DNA from 2 places in the Pseudomonas sp. GD03903 genome. Region 1 is predicted to be linked to the other one. Evidence: riboswitches for the same ligand, from Rfam matches in the RefSeq annotation. Region 1 holds a riboswitch; the other holds the start of a gene.
The links. A riboswitch is a leader RNA that binds a small molecule or an ion and turns the genes downstream of it on or off. The one in region 1 is predicted to bind manganese.

Region 1 (6,694 bases):
ACAAGACCCTGCATCTGCTGTTGTTCAGCGCCCTCTTCCCACTGTTGCTGGCGTTGCCGCTGTTTGCCGTCCTGGTGTGGTTCGGCGTGCGCCAGGGCCTGGCGCCCCTGCGCGGGCTGATCGAGCAGGTGCACCAGCGCAGCGCCCGCAGTCTGCATCCGCTAGCGCTGAGCCGGGCGCCGGTGGAAGTCCACAGCCTGGTCAATGAACTCAACCTGCTGCTGGAGCGCCTGAACCTGGCAATGGAGGCCGAACGCCGCCTGACCAGCGATGCCGCCCACGAAATCCGTACACCGCTGGCCAGCTTGCGCACCCACGCCCAGGTGGCGCTGCGCTCCTCCGACCCGGCCGCCCACGCCCACGGCCTGCAGCAGGTCAGCCGCAGCGTCGAGCGGATCAGCGCACTGATGGAGCAGATACTCCTGCTGGCACGGCTCGACGCCGAAGAGTTGCACGAGATATTCGCTCCGGTGGACCTGCGCCTGCTGGCCGAAGACACCATCGCCGACCTTGCACCGCAGGCCATCGACAAGCGGATCGAACTGACCCTGGACAGCCAGGATGCCACCCTGAAAGGCGTCGCCGCCTGGCTCGGGCTGATGCTCACCAACCTGGTCGGCAACGCCTTGCGCTACACCCCCGAGGGCGGCCGCGTGGCCGTCAGCCTGGAGAACAATGGCGACCGGCTGACCCTCTGGGTGCGCGACGACGGCCCCGGGGTGGCGCCGGCCGAACAAGCGGCGATCTTCACCCGTTTCTATCGCAGCCCCAGCGTCGCCAGCAGCAACGGCAGCGGGCTGGGGCTACCCATCGTCAAGCGCATCGTGGAAATCCACCGCGGCCGCATCTCCCTGCACGAAGGGCTGGACGGTGCCGGCCTGGGCGTTTGCGTCGAACTCCCGAGCACCGCCGGGCCGATTCCCTGAACCCCGCGCAAATCAACGCAGTCCACCCTGTACGGCCCGCCATTACGGTCCGCAACAACGATCAAGTTGACAGGAGTACTGCCATGAAACGTGCCGCCCTGTTCATCACCGCCGCGCTGTTGGCCTCGCCGGCGTTTGCCGCCGACCTGTGCAGCGACAACCTGCAGAAAGTCGACGATGCAGTAAAGACCGTCACCAACAACACCCAGGCCCAGGAACAGGCCATGCGCCTGCAGGAAAAGGCCGCCCAGGCCCAGGCCGCAGGTAACACCAAGGCCTGCATCGCGCAGACCGAAAAAGCCCTGCAGCTGCTGAAGAAAAACGCCGGCGACGGCGGAGCCAACGGGTGATGCCCGATGCGGCGGCCGGCTACCTGCCCGGTCGCCGCCCATAAGAACGGCGAAGCCTCTGGCATTCGCAAGGTCGCAGTTCATTCCCCCGCCCCACCCGCTCCCTAAGATGTAGCGATTGCCGACCAGAACAATCACAACCGGAATCGCCATGCCTGTGTCCCGCCTGCTCATCGCCAACCGTGGCGAGATCACCATCCGCATTGCCCGCGCCGCCGCCGAGTTGGGTATCCAGACGCTGGCCATCTACGCCGAGGACGATGCCACCTCGCTGCACACGCGCCAGACCGACCAGGCTGCGGCACTGCAAGGGCGGGGCGCCAGCGCCTACCTCGATCAGCAACAGCTCATCGCTATCGCCCTGGCCCAAGGCTGCGACGCGGTGCATCCGGGTTACGGCTTCCTCTCCGAGAACGCAGAGTTCGCCCGCCGCTGCGACGCTGCCGGGCTGACCTTCGTCGGGCCGGCCGCAGAGATTCTCGACGTCTTCGGCGACAAGGCCCGCGCGCGCGAACTCGCCCGCGACCATGGCGTGGCGCTGGCCGCCGGCAGCAGCCGCGCCACTTCGCTGGAAGACGCCGTACGCTTCTTCGGCGAACTGCCCGCCGGTTCCGGCATGATGATCAAGGCCCTCGCCGGCGGCGGCGGTCGCGGCATGCGCGCGGTGCGCAGCACCGATGAAATTGCCGAGGCCTATGCCCGCTGCCAGGCCGAAGCCCGTGCGGCCTTCGGCGATGATCGGCTCTACGTCGAACGCCTGATCCAGCGCGCCCGCCACATCGAGGTACAGGTGATCGGCGACGGCCGTGCCGTCAGTCACTTGTGGGAACGCGACTGCACCCTGCAGCGGCGCAACCAAAAACTGCTGGAAATCGCCCCCAGCCCCAACCTGCATCCACGCCTGCGCGGCGCCATTCTCGCCGCCGCCGTACGCCTGGCCGAAGCGGTGAACTATCGCGGCCTGGGCACCTTCGAGTTCCTGCTGGACGAGGACAGCGGCGACTTCGTGTTCATGGAAGCCAATCCGCGCGTGCAGGTGGAACACACCATCACCGAAGCCGTGACCGGCATCGACCTGGTGCAGGCGCAACTGCGCATCGCCGCCGGCGCCAGCCTCGCCGAGCTGAACCTGACCCAGGCCGAGATTCCCGCGCCGCGCGGCCACGCGCTGCAACTGCGGATCAACCTGGAGAGCCTCGCCAGCGACGGCACGCCCCACCTGGCTTGCGGCACCCTCAGTGCCTACGAACCACCCAGCGGCCCCGGTCTGCGCGTGGACGGCTACGGCTACGCGGGCTACCGCAACAGCGCAGGCTACGATTCGCTGCTGGCCAAGCTGATCGTCCACGGCAACGGTGGTTATCCACAGCTGGTACAGCGCGCCTATCGCGCCCTCTGCGAATTCCGCCTTGAAGGCGTGGCGAGCAACATCCCGCTGCTGCTCAATCTGCTGCGCCAGCCGGCGGTGGCGGACAACCAGGTGACGACCCGCTTTATCGAAGAACACCTGCCGGCCCTGCTTGGCGCACAGGATCACGCCCACCCGCACCGCTTCTTCAGCCATGCCGGCGCGGCAGCGCAAGCCCTGCGTGCGAGCGCAACACCGGCTGGCTGCACCCCGCTGGCCACACCCGGCGCCGGCGTGCTGGTCAGCCTGAACGTTGCCGCCGGCGATGCGGTAGCCCAGGGCCAGACCATCGCCGTGATCGAAGCGATGAAGATGGAGTTCGAGGTGAAAGCCAGCGCCAGCGGCATCGTCCACAGCCTTGCGGCCGCGCCGGGAACCAGCCTGGGCGAGGGCGAAGCACTGCTGTTCATCGAACCGGCAGACATCCAGGCGCAGGACAACCAGAGCGAGGCCGCCATTGATCTGGACGCGATCCGCGCCGACCTCGCCGAAGTCCTCGAGCGCCATGCCATCGGCCTCGACGAGCGCCGCCCGGAGGCAGTTGCCAAGCGCCACAGGCTCGGCAAGCGCACCACCCGCGAGAATCTCGCCGACCTGCTCGATGACGGCAGCTTCATCGAATACGGCGCCCTGGCCATCGCCGCGCAGCGCCGGCGCCGCAGCGTCGAGGAACTGATCGCCAGCAGCCCGGCGGATGGACTGGTCAGCGGCCTGGGCAGCATCAACGCCGCGCAGTTCGGCGACGAGAAGGCGCGCTGCCTGGTGCTGGCCTACGACTACAGCGTGTTCGCCGGCACCCAGGGCGTGATGAACCACAAGAAGACCGACCGCATGTTGCATCTGGCCGAGCAATGGCGCATTCCGCTGGTGCTCTACGCCGAAGGCGGCGGCGGCCGACCCGGCGACACCGATTTCGTTGGCGTGGCCGGACTGGACAACATGAGCTTCGTCGGCCTGGCGCGGCTGTCCGGGCTGGTGCCGCTGGTGGGCGTGGTGTCCGGCCGCTGCTTCGCCGGCAACGCGGCGCTGCTGGGCTGCTGCGACGTGATCATCGCCACCCGCGACACCAGCCTGGGCATGGCCGGCCCGGCGATGATCGAAGGCGGCGGCCTGGGCAGGTTCACCCCCGAAGAGGTCGGCCCCAGTGACGTGCAGAGCGCCAATGGAGTCATCGATGTGCTGGTGGAGGATGAAACCGAAGCCACCCGTATCGCCCGCCAGTACCTCGCCTACTTCCAGGGCGACACCGCCGACTGGCAGTGCGCCGACCAGCGCCTGCTGCGCCATGCAGTGCCGGAGAACCGTCTGCGCGTCTACGACATCCGCCAGGTCATCGAACAACTGGCGGACAGTGGCTCGGTGCTGGAACTGCGCCGTGGTTTCGCCGCCGGCATGATCACCGCGCTGGTGCGCATCGAGGGCAAGCCTTTCGGCCTGATCGCCAACAACCCCATGCATCTGGGCGGCGCCATCGATGCCGAAGCCGGTGACAAGGCCGCGCGCTTCATGCAGCTGTGCGACGCCTTCGACCTGCCGATCATCTCCCTGTGCGACACCCCCGGCTTCATGGTCGGCCCGGAGGCGGAGAAGACCGGCACCGTACGCCACGTCTCGCGCATGTTCGTCACCGCCGCCAGCCTCAGCGTGCCCTTCTTCACCGTGGTGCTGCGCAAGGGCTACGGCCTGGGTGCGCAGGCAATGGCGGCGGGCAGCTTCCACGCCGCAGTGTTCACCGTCGCCTGGCCCAGCGGCGAGTTCGGCGCCATGGGCCTGGAAGGTGCGATCCGTCTCGGCTACGCCAAGGAGCTGGCCGCCGTGGAAGACGCGCAGGAACGCCAGGCGCTGTTCGACAAACTGGTCGCCGCTGCCTATCGCAACGGCAAGGGACTGAACATGGCGAGCTATCTGGAGATCGACGACGTCATCGACCCGGCCGACACCCGTCGCTGGTTGCTGCGTGGCCTGGCATCGACGCCGAAGCCCGCACCGCGCCAGGGGAAAAAGCGTCCACTGATCGATACCTGGTAGTTCATGGCTTGAGCTGCTCGCCCGATCCGCTAGAATGCGCGGCGTCATTGGGGAGTAGCCGACCGTTTTCGTGAACGGGGGCGACGTCAACACACTTGGCCCGCAGGCCATGGCGTCGTCAGCAGCTTTGCCTGGCAAGACCTTTGACCACGTGATCTCCGCAACGGCCGGGGAGATGCGTGGTCATGGGTACTACACCGGCCGGGAGCTTCACCGTGATGCACCACCCCACTCTTCGCTCCACCTGTCTGGAGCTGCACGCATGCTGACCTTCATCCTCGAACTGCTCGGCATGCTGCTGGTGATCCTGATCGCCGCCGAACTCTTCACCAACGCCCTCGAACACTTCGGCGAACGTCTGGGCATCTCCGAAGGCGTCACCGGCTCGCTGTTCGCCGCCGTCGGCACCGCCCTGCCGGAAACCCTGATTCCGCTGCTCGCCCTGTTCGCCGGTACCAGCAACGTCAGCCTCAACGAGGAAGTCGGCGTCGGCGCCATCCTCGGCGCGCCGCTGATGCTCTCCACCCTCTCTACCTGCCTGATGGCCCTCGCCGCCTGGCGCGCTCGCGGCCTGCTCGGCCGCATCCGCCCCGAGCGTACGGGCATGCAGCGCGACCTGAACTTCTTCCTGGTCGCATTCAGCTTCGCCACCATCGCCATGTTCGTGCCCGCCGAGATGCGCTCCGTACGCATCGGTCTCAGTGTGCTGCTGGTACTCACCTACGTCGGCTACATCACCCTGACCCTGCGTGCATCGCGGAGCCTGGTGGACGACGGCCACGGCACCGAGGCTGACCACCACATGTACCTTTCGCGCATCGGCCTGCCGACCAACCTCGCCACCATCCTGCTGCAACTCCTGCTGGGCCTGGCACTGCTGGTACTGGGCGCCAAGGGTTTCATCCACGGCGTGGAGGGCCTGTCGCACATCCTGGGGATTTCCGCGCTGCTGCTGTCGCTGCTGATCATCCCCATCGCCACCGAACTGCCGGAGAAGATCAACAGCATCCTCTGGGTACGCCGCGGCAAGGACACCCTGGCCTTCGGCAACATCAGCGGCGCCATGGTCTTCCAGGGCACCCTGCTGCCCGCCATCGGCATCCTCCTCACCCCCTGGCAGCCGCGCATCGAAGTACTCACCGGCGTGCTGATCACCCTCGGCGCCGCGTTCTGGTTGCGGATCAACGCCCAGCGCGGCGGCGGCCTGCCGATCTGGGTGCTGATGCTCAACGGTGTGCTGTACGCCGCCTATCTGGGCATCACTTTGTCGCGCTGACGCACTCGGCTGATTGCCTACACTGACAGTCCGGGCTGCCGTTTCGGCGGCAGCCGCACGACTAGCGATACGCCGAAGGAGTGAGCATGAAAATCCTGGTAGTCCTGACCTCCCACGACCAGCTCGGCAGCACCGGCAAGAAGACCGGCTTCTGGCTCGAGGAGTTCGCCGCACCCTACTACGTGTTCAAGGATGCTGGCGCCAGCCTGACCCTGGCCTCACCCAAGGGTGGCCAGCCGCCGCTGGACCCCAAGAGCGACGAGGAAGACGCCCAGACCCCGGCCACCCTGCGCTTCCGCCAGGACAGCGCAGCCCAGGCCGAGCTGGCCAATACCGTGAAGCTCAGCGAAGTGAAGGCCGACGACTACGATGCCGTGTTCTACCCCGGCGGCCACGGGCCCCTCTGGGACCTGGCCGAGGACCGCACATCCGTGGCGCTGATCGAAGCCTTCCACTCCAGCGGCAAGACAGTCTCCGCCGTCTGCCATGCCCCCGCCGTGTTCCGCCATCCCCGCGGGCTCGACGGCCGCCCGCTGGTACAGGGCCGGCACGTCACCGGCTTCTCCAACAGCGAAGAGGACGCCGTGGGCCTCACTGACGTAGTGCCCTTCCTCGTCCAGGACATGCTCAAGGCCAACGGCGCCCGCTACAGCAAGGGCCCGGACTGGCAGAGCCACGTCGAGGTCGACCGCGGCCTGATCACCGG
Region 2 (6,694 bases), on a different contig from region 1:
GGTTTGCGGCGACGGCGCCGCCGATGCCCTGCGCCGGGCAGTCGAAGCCGGCGTGCTGACCGAGAAAAAAATCCGTGTGATGCCGGACGACCTCGCGGTCGGCCCGCTGAGCGATGTGGATAACCCACCCTGCCAGCAGCGCGCCGCGTTCTGGCATGAGCTGGGTGGCGACGCCCTGCGCGAACGCGAAATCGCCGTTGAGCTGGCCACCGATGCGAACTGGCTACGCAGCCCGGACGCCCGCTCCGTCACGCTCTGGCATGGCGACAGCGCCAGCGAGCAACTGCTGCTGCGCCGCGTCTGTGCGCTGCTGCCGGCGCAGGTCACGCTGCGCAGCGTCGGTGCTGGCAGCGGTCAGTGCCGCAGCGAAGATCGCCACGCCATCGCCATGCTCAAACCCGAAGAACTGGCCAACGCCCTGGCCGCCAGCCACGAACTGGACGCCGCCGAGCGCCAGCGCCTGGGCGCGGACTGGCAGCACGCCCTGACCGAGAACACCGAGCTGCGCCTGTGGCTCGACGGCCGACTGAGTGGCACCGGCTACGCGCACATCGACCGCATCCTGCTGGACAGCGCCAGCGAAGCCTGGCGTCCAGTGCAGTCATTGATCGGCCCGACCATGGCCTATGTCGACGGTCTGTTCGTCAGCGACCTGCTCGCCGTCTGGCGCCTGCGCGCACAAGTCGCGGCCGGCACCCTGGAGCTGCGTGGCGACGACTTCTGGAGCAATGGCGAGGTGCGGCTCGCCTAGGCTCGGCTGCGGCAGCCCTGCTAAACTCGCGCCCTTTTTTCGAGGAGGCCGCATGTCCAACGCCCCCACCAGTGAAGTGCTGCTGCGCCAGATCGAGCGCTTCCAGGGCCGCGTCCTGCTCGCCGGCCTGCCCGCCGACGCCCTGCTCGGCGACCTGCCGCAAGCGCAAGGCTGGAGCTGGCATGCCGGCGAGGCCCGGCAGCTCGAAGCCCGCTTTGCCGGCCGTTGCCACTTCGGTGCGACACCGCCCGAGGGCCAGTTCGACGCCGCTGTGCTGTTCCTGCCCAAGTCCCGCGAACTGACCGACTACCTGCTGGCCGCGCTGGCCAGCTGCGTGCCGGATGGCGAGCTGTACCTGGTCGGCGAGAAGCGCGCCGGCGTCGAACGCGCCAGCAAGCAGCTCGGCGAGTTCGGCCGCGCCAGCAAGCTGGATAGCGCCCGCCACTGCCAGCTTTGGCACACACACATCGACGGCGCCCCAACAGCGCCCGACCTGCACGCCCTCGCACAACGCTATGAGCTGCCGCTGGCCGACGGCCCGTTACAGGTCATCACCCTGCCCGGCGTGTTCAGCCACGGCCGCCTGGATCGCGGCAGCGCCCTGCTGCTGGAGCACCTCGACAAGCTGCCGGCCGGCCATCTGCTGGACTTCGGCTGCGGCGCCGGGGTGCTCGGCGCCACGCTCCAGCGACGTTATCCACAGAACCGGCTGACCCTGCTGGACGTCGACGCCTTCGCCGTCGAAAGCAGCCGCCTGACCCTCGCCGCCAATGGCCTGGAAGGCGAGGTAATCGCCGGCGATGGCATCGATGCAGCGCCGGACAACCTGGCCGCCATCGTCAGCAACCCGCCCTTCCACCAGGGCGTACACACCAGCTACGCCGCCACTGAACACCTGCTGCGCCAGTCGGCACGCCATCTGGCGCCCGGCGGCGAGCTGCGCCTGGTGGCCAACAGTTTCCTGAAATACCCGCCGCTGATCGAACAGCACCTGGGCTCCTGCCGCACCCTGGCGGAGGCCGACGGCTTCCGTATCTACAGCGCCCGGCGCTGATCCCAGGCTCGCACTACACTCCACCGAGCCTGCCCGGATCGGCGCACCGCCGCTCGCCCTGAACTATCGAGGACACCCGTGAATCGCAGAATCAAAGATGACGTCGAACTGACTTTCGCCATGGGGCCGAAAGAGAAGCCGCATCACCTCAAGCGCTCTCTGAAACCGCGCCACTTGAACATGATCGCCATCGGCGGCTCCATCGGCACCGGGTTGTTCGTCGCCTCCGGCAGCACCATCGCCACCGCCGGCCCTGGCGGTGCGCTGCTGGCCTACGCGCTGATCGGGCTGATGGTGTTCTTCCTCATGACCAGCCTCGGCGAACTGGCGGCCTACATCCCCGATTCCGGCTCGTTCTGCACTTATGGCAGCCGTTTCATCGACGATGGCTTCGGTTTCGCCATGGGCTGGAACTACTGGTACAACTGGGCGGTGACCATTGCCGCCGAGCTGGTGGCGGCGCAGCTGGTGATGAAGTTCTGGTTCCCGGAAGTCTCGGGCATGTACTGGAGCGCCGGCTTCCTCGGCATCATGTTCATGCTCAACTTCTTCTCGGTGAAAGGCTTCGGCGAGAGCGAATTCTGGTTCGCGCTGATCAAGGTGGTCGCCGTGGTGGTCTTCATCGGCATCGGCCTGGCCAGCATCATCGGCATCATGCACGGCATCGACAGCCCCGGCTTCAGCAACTTCACCACCGGTGACGCGCCCTTCGTCGGCGGCCTGCAGGCGATGATCGGGGTAGCGATGATCGCCGGCTTCTCGTTCCAGGGCACCGAGCTGATCGGCGTTGCCGCCGGTGAATCGGAGAATCCGCAGAAGTCCATTCCGATTGCCATCCGCCAGGTGTTCTGGCGAATCCTGATGTTCTACATCCTGTCGATCTTCGTCATCGGCATGCTCATCCCCTACACCGATCCGAACCTGCTCAAGACCGACAGCAGCGACATCAGCACCTCGCCCTTCACCCTGCTGTTCGAGCGCGCGGGGCTCGCCGCCGCGGCCGGCGTGATGAACGCGGTGATCCTCTCGGCGATCCTCTCCGCTGGCAACTCGGGCATGTATGCCTCCACCCGGATGCTCTACACCATGGCCACCCAGGGCAAGGCGCCGCGCCTGTTCACCCAGGTGTCCGAGAGCGGCGTGCCGCGCTACGCCCTCTACGCCACCACGCTGATCGGCGCGCTGTGCTTCCTCACCAGCTTCATCGGCGACAAGACCGTTTACACCTGGCTGCTCAACGCCTCGGGCATGTGCGGCTTCATCGTCTGGCTGGGCATCGCCGTGTCGCACTACCGCTTCCGCAAGGGCTTCGTCCTGCAGGGCGGCAACCTCGACGACCTGCCCTATCGTGCCAAATGGTTCCCCTTCGGCCCGCTGTTCGCCTTCGTCCTCTGCCTGATCATCACCCTGGGGCAGAACTACCAGGCCTTCGTCGGCGAACACGTGGACTGGGCCGGGCTGGTCGCTACCTACATCACCATCCCGCTGTTCCTGGCGATCTGGCTGGGCTACCGCTTCAAGAACAAGACCAGCTTCATCCGCTACGAGGACATGGACATTCGCCCCACCCGCGAATGATCCGACGCGCAGGCTTGCCCAAGTCCTAGGACTTGGGCAGAATGCGCCCCGTCCTAGGGGAGTAGTCTCCCGCGAGCGCTCCGCTCGCCCGGTACGCGTCAACACACTTGGTCCGCAGACCATGGCGCGTACGATCCAGGCCTGCAGCGATCAGGCCGGGGTTTGACAAGACCTATGACACGAGCAACCTGACCCGGGGCGGGCAGGTGGCGCGTGTCATGGTGATTAGTCGACCCGCCCCTTAGGAAGCCTGATGGAATCCCTCTTCGTCCCCACCCTGATCGTTGCCCTCGCGGAAATCGGCGACAAGACGCAACTGCTCGCGCTCGTCCTCGCCGCGCGTTTCCGCAAGCCCTGGCCGATCATCGCCGGGATCATCGCCGCCACCCTGGCCAACCACTTCGCCGCCGGCGCCGTCGGCAGCTGGGTCGCCAGCTTCTTCTCCGAAGCCACGCTGAGCTGGGTGCTGGCTGTGTCCTTCCTGGCCGTCGCTGGCTGGACCCTGATTCCGGACAAGCTGGATGACGACGAAGAAGGTTCGCTGAAGAAATTCGGCCCGTTCCTCACCACCCTGATCGCCTTCTTCCTCGCCGAGATGGGCGACAAGACCCAGGTCGCCACGGTGATGCTGGCCGCGCAGTACCCGCACTTCTGGCTGGTGGTCATCGGCACCACGCTGGGCATGCTGATCGCCAACGTGCCGGTGGTACTGGCTGGCAACTTCGCCGCCGAACGCCTGCCGCTGAACCTGATCCGCCGCCTGGCCGCGGCGGCCTTCGCCATCCTCGGCCTGGCTGCCATCTATCACGCGCTGAAGCTTTCCGGGATGTTCTAAGCGGCCGCTTTTCGTCGGGAGGCTGGCGCGCCGGCCAATGCCTGTGTATCGCCCGCGATACACAGTGGCGCTTCCGCCTCCCACGGCAAAGGACGTCGCCATGCCGGAAAAAGACCTGAAGAAAGTTGCCCGCCACCACATCGACCTGGCCTGGAACAAGGGACACCTGGCGTTGGTGGAGCAACTGCACAGCCCGGACTTCATCTACAAGAGCGCCTTTACCGCCCAGCCGCTGGACAACGCCGGCTACCGGGCTCTGGTGGAGGAGATCCGCAGTGGCATGGAGGACCTGGAAGTGGCCGTGGAGGAATGCATCCGCGAGGGCAACAAGGTCTTCACCTGGAGCACCCTGATGGGCAGCATCGCCCGACCGGTGCTGGGTTACCCGGTCAGCGACCGCATCGTCAGCATCTCGGCCATGGGCTTCTGGGTGTTCAACAGCCAGGACCAGGTGCAGGAATTGTGCACGCTGTTCGACATGGAGAGCTTCCGCGCGCAGATGGGCTTGCCCAACCGGCCGTTTGCCGAGAAGGCGCTGCCCTGACAGAGAAAAGCCCGGCATCCGCCGGGCTTTTGCTTTTCTCGCTCCCGGTACAGCCCTTGTAGGAGCGAGCTTGCTCGCGAACAGGAACCGCTCGGTGTTATGCGGTTCGCGAGCAAGCTTTGTAGGATGGGTGGAGCGCAGCGATACCCATCCTACGAGTTGCCAATCAGAGGTAATCGTTGGCGTGGAACCAGGAAATGGCCCGCTCCAGCGTGTCCTCCAGCGGCACGTGCGACTCGAAGCCCAGCTCCTCGCGCGCCTTGCGGCCGTCGAGGAACTGCCCGCCGGCCATCACCTCGATGGCGGTATCGTCCAGCAGCGGCATCTTGCCGGTCAGGCGGTAGCGCCAGCGACCCAGCGTTGCCAGCGCGCGGGCGCGGTGCAGCGGCATCGGCGTTGGCGCCGGCTTGCCCAGCAGTTTGGCAATGGTGGCTGTCAGCTCGCCCATTTCGATGTTGTGCCCGGTGAGCAGGTAACGCTCGCCTACCCGGCCACGCTCCAGAGCCTTGAGCAAGCCGCGCCCGGCCTCGGAGGCATCGATGACATTGCGCCGTCCCGGCACGTAATGCAGCATTTCGTCACGGCCGATGGCGGTGATCAGGCGCCCGGTGGTCGGGCCGATGTCCAGCTCGCCCAGCACCATGCCCGGAATCCCGATCACCACCGGCAGCCCGCCGCGAGCCTGTTCGCGGGCCTGTTCGTCCAGCGCCCATTTGCACATCACGTAGGCACTCTTGCCGGTGGGCAGCCCTTCGTAGAACAACCCCTCATGCCCCGGCAGCCCTTGCGGGTGCGACGGCATGGCGAAGGCCGAGCCGACGTAGAGGATGCGCGGCACTTTTGCCTGCAGGCAGGCGGCATAGAAGTGGTTGGTCAAGTCCAGCGCACTGGCCACTTCCTCCTGCCAGCGACGCGGCCGCACCGGGTAGTAACCGGCGCTGAAGATCACCGCATCGAGCCCGCCGAGCGCACGGGCCATGCCCTGGTGATCGAACAGTTCGGCTACCCGGCACTCAGGATCGAGGTAGGCCAGGCGCTGAATCTGCGACGAGGGTCGGTGGATCAGCACCAGTTGGTGGCCGGCCGCCTTGATCGCGCGGGCGGCGTGGTGGCCCAGGAGCCCGGTGGCTCCGAGTACAGCGATTTTCACGGGTGCTCCCTGTTCACTGGATAAAGCGGCGCAACCCTACGCCGCTCCTTGCCGTTCGAGAGAATCACGAACCACTGCTGCAGAACCACGCTCAGCGCGTCTTGGCCTGCTCGTAGAGCGGCATGACCTTCGGGATGGCGGCCTGCAGGTTGGCCATCCGTGTACTGTCCGCTGGGTGGGTGCTGAGGATTTCCGGCGGGGCATCGCCCCCGGCCTGGCCCATTTTCTGCCACAAGCTGATCGCGGCGTTGGGGTTATAGCCGGCTCGCGCCGCCAATTCCAGGCCTATGAGATCGGCCTCGTTCTCGTTCTGCCGGCTGTTAGGCAGCGTCAGGCTGTACTCGACCACCTGGTGGGCGAGGTCGACGCTGCTCTGGCCCAGCCCCAGCAACTGGCCGCCCAGGCCCAGGCCGACCTGTTCGGCGTAGGCGCGGGACATGGCCTCGCGGCCGTGCTCGCGCAGGGCGTGGGCGATCTCGTGGCCCATCACCGCGGCGAGTTCATCGTCGCTCAGCTTGAGCTTATCGATCAGCCCGGTGTAGACGATGATCTTGCCGCCCGGGCCGCAGTTGGCGTTGAGCTCGTCGCTCTTGATCACGTTGACTTCCCACTTCCACGACGGCGCGTCCGGGCGGAAGGCGCCGGTCTGCGGAATCAGGCGGTCGGCGATGGCCTTCACGCGCTTGGCGTCGCTGCTGCCGGCATCCAGCTTGCCGGCCTGGGAGGCCTCGCTGAGGGTCTGCTGGTAGGACTGCGCATACATCTGGTCGACCTGCGCACTG

Region 2: linked by a shared signal. The riboswitch ahead of N5C91_RS05450 (TMEM165/GDT1 family protein) and the one ahead of N5C91_RS15350 (sodium:calcium antiporter) in region 1 are both predicted to bind manganese.

What each region holds. Positions count from the first base shown of each region.
Region 1 covers NZ_JAOCBT010000008.1:216,720-223,413, reverse strand. The annotation lists gene N5C91_RS15365 (ATP-binding protein) at 1-926, shown strand, start outside; gene N5C91_RS15360 (hypothetical protein) at 1,010-1,276, shown strand; gene N5C91_RS15355 (carboxyl transferase domain-containing protein) at 1,428-4,712, shown strand; yybP-ykoY riboswitch at 4,750-4,922, shown strand; gene N5C91_RS15350 (sodium:calcium antiporter) at 4,975-5,988, shown strand; gene N5C91_RS15345 (type 1 glutamine amidotransferase domain-containing protein) at 6,075-6,694, shown strand, end outside.
Region 2 covers NZ_JAOCBT010000003.1:114,758-121,451, reverse strand. The annotation lists gene N5C91_RS05465 (DUF1835 domain-containing protein) at 1-751, shown strand, start outside; gene N5C91_RS05460 (class I SAM-dependent methyltransferase) at 804-1,805, shown strand; gene N5C91_RS05455 (amino acid permease) at 1,926-3,383, shown strand; yybP-ykoY riboswitch at 3,428-3,630, shown strand; gene N5C91_RS05450 (TMEM165/GDT1 family protein) at 3,637-4,218, shown strand; gene N5C91_RS05445 (ketosteroid isomerase-related protein) at 4,319-4,762, shown strand; gene N5C91_RS05440 (NAD-dependent epimerase/dehydratase family protein) at 4,929-5,912, opposite strand; gene N5C91_RS05435 (M48 family metallopeptidase) at 6,004-6,694, opposite strand, start outside.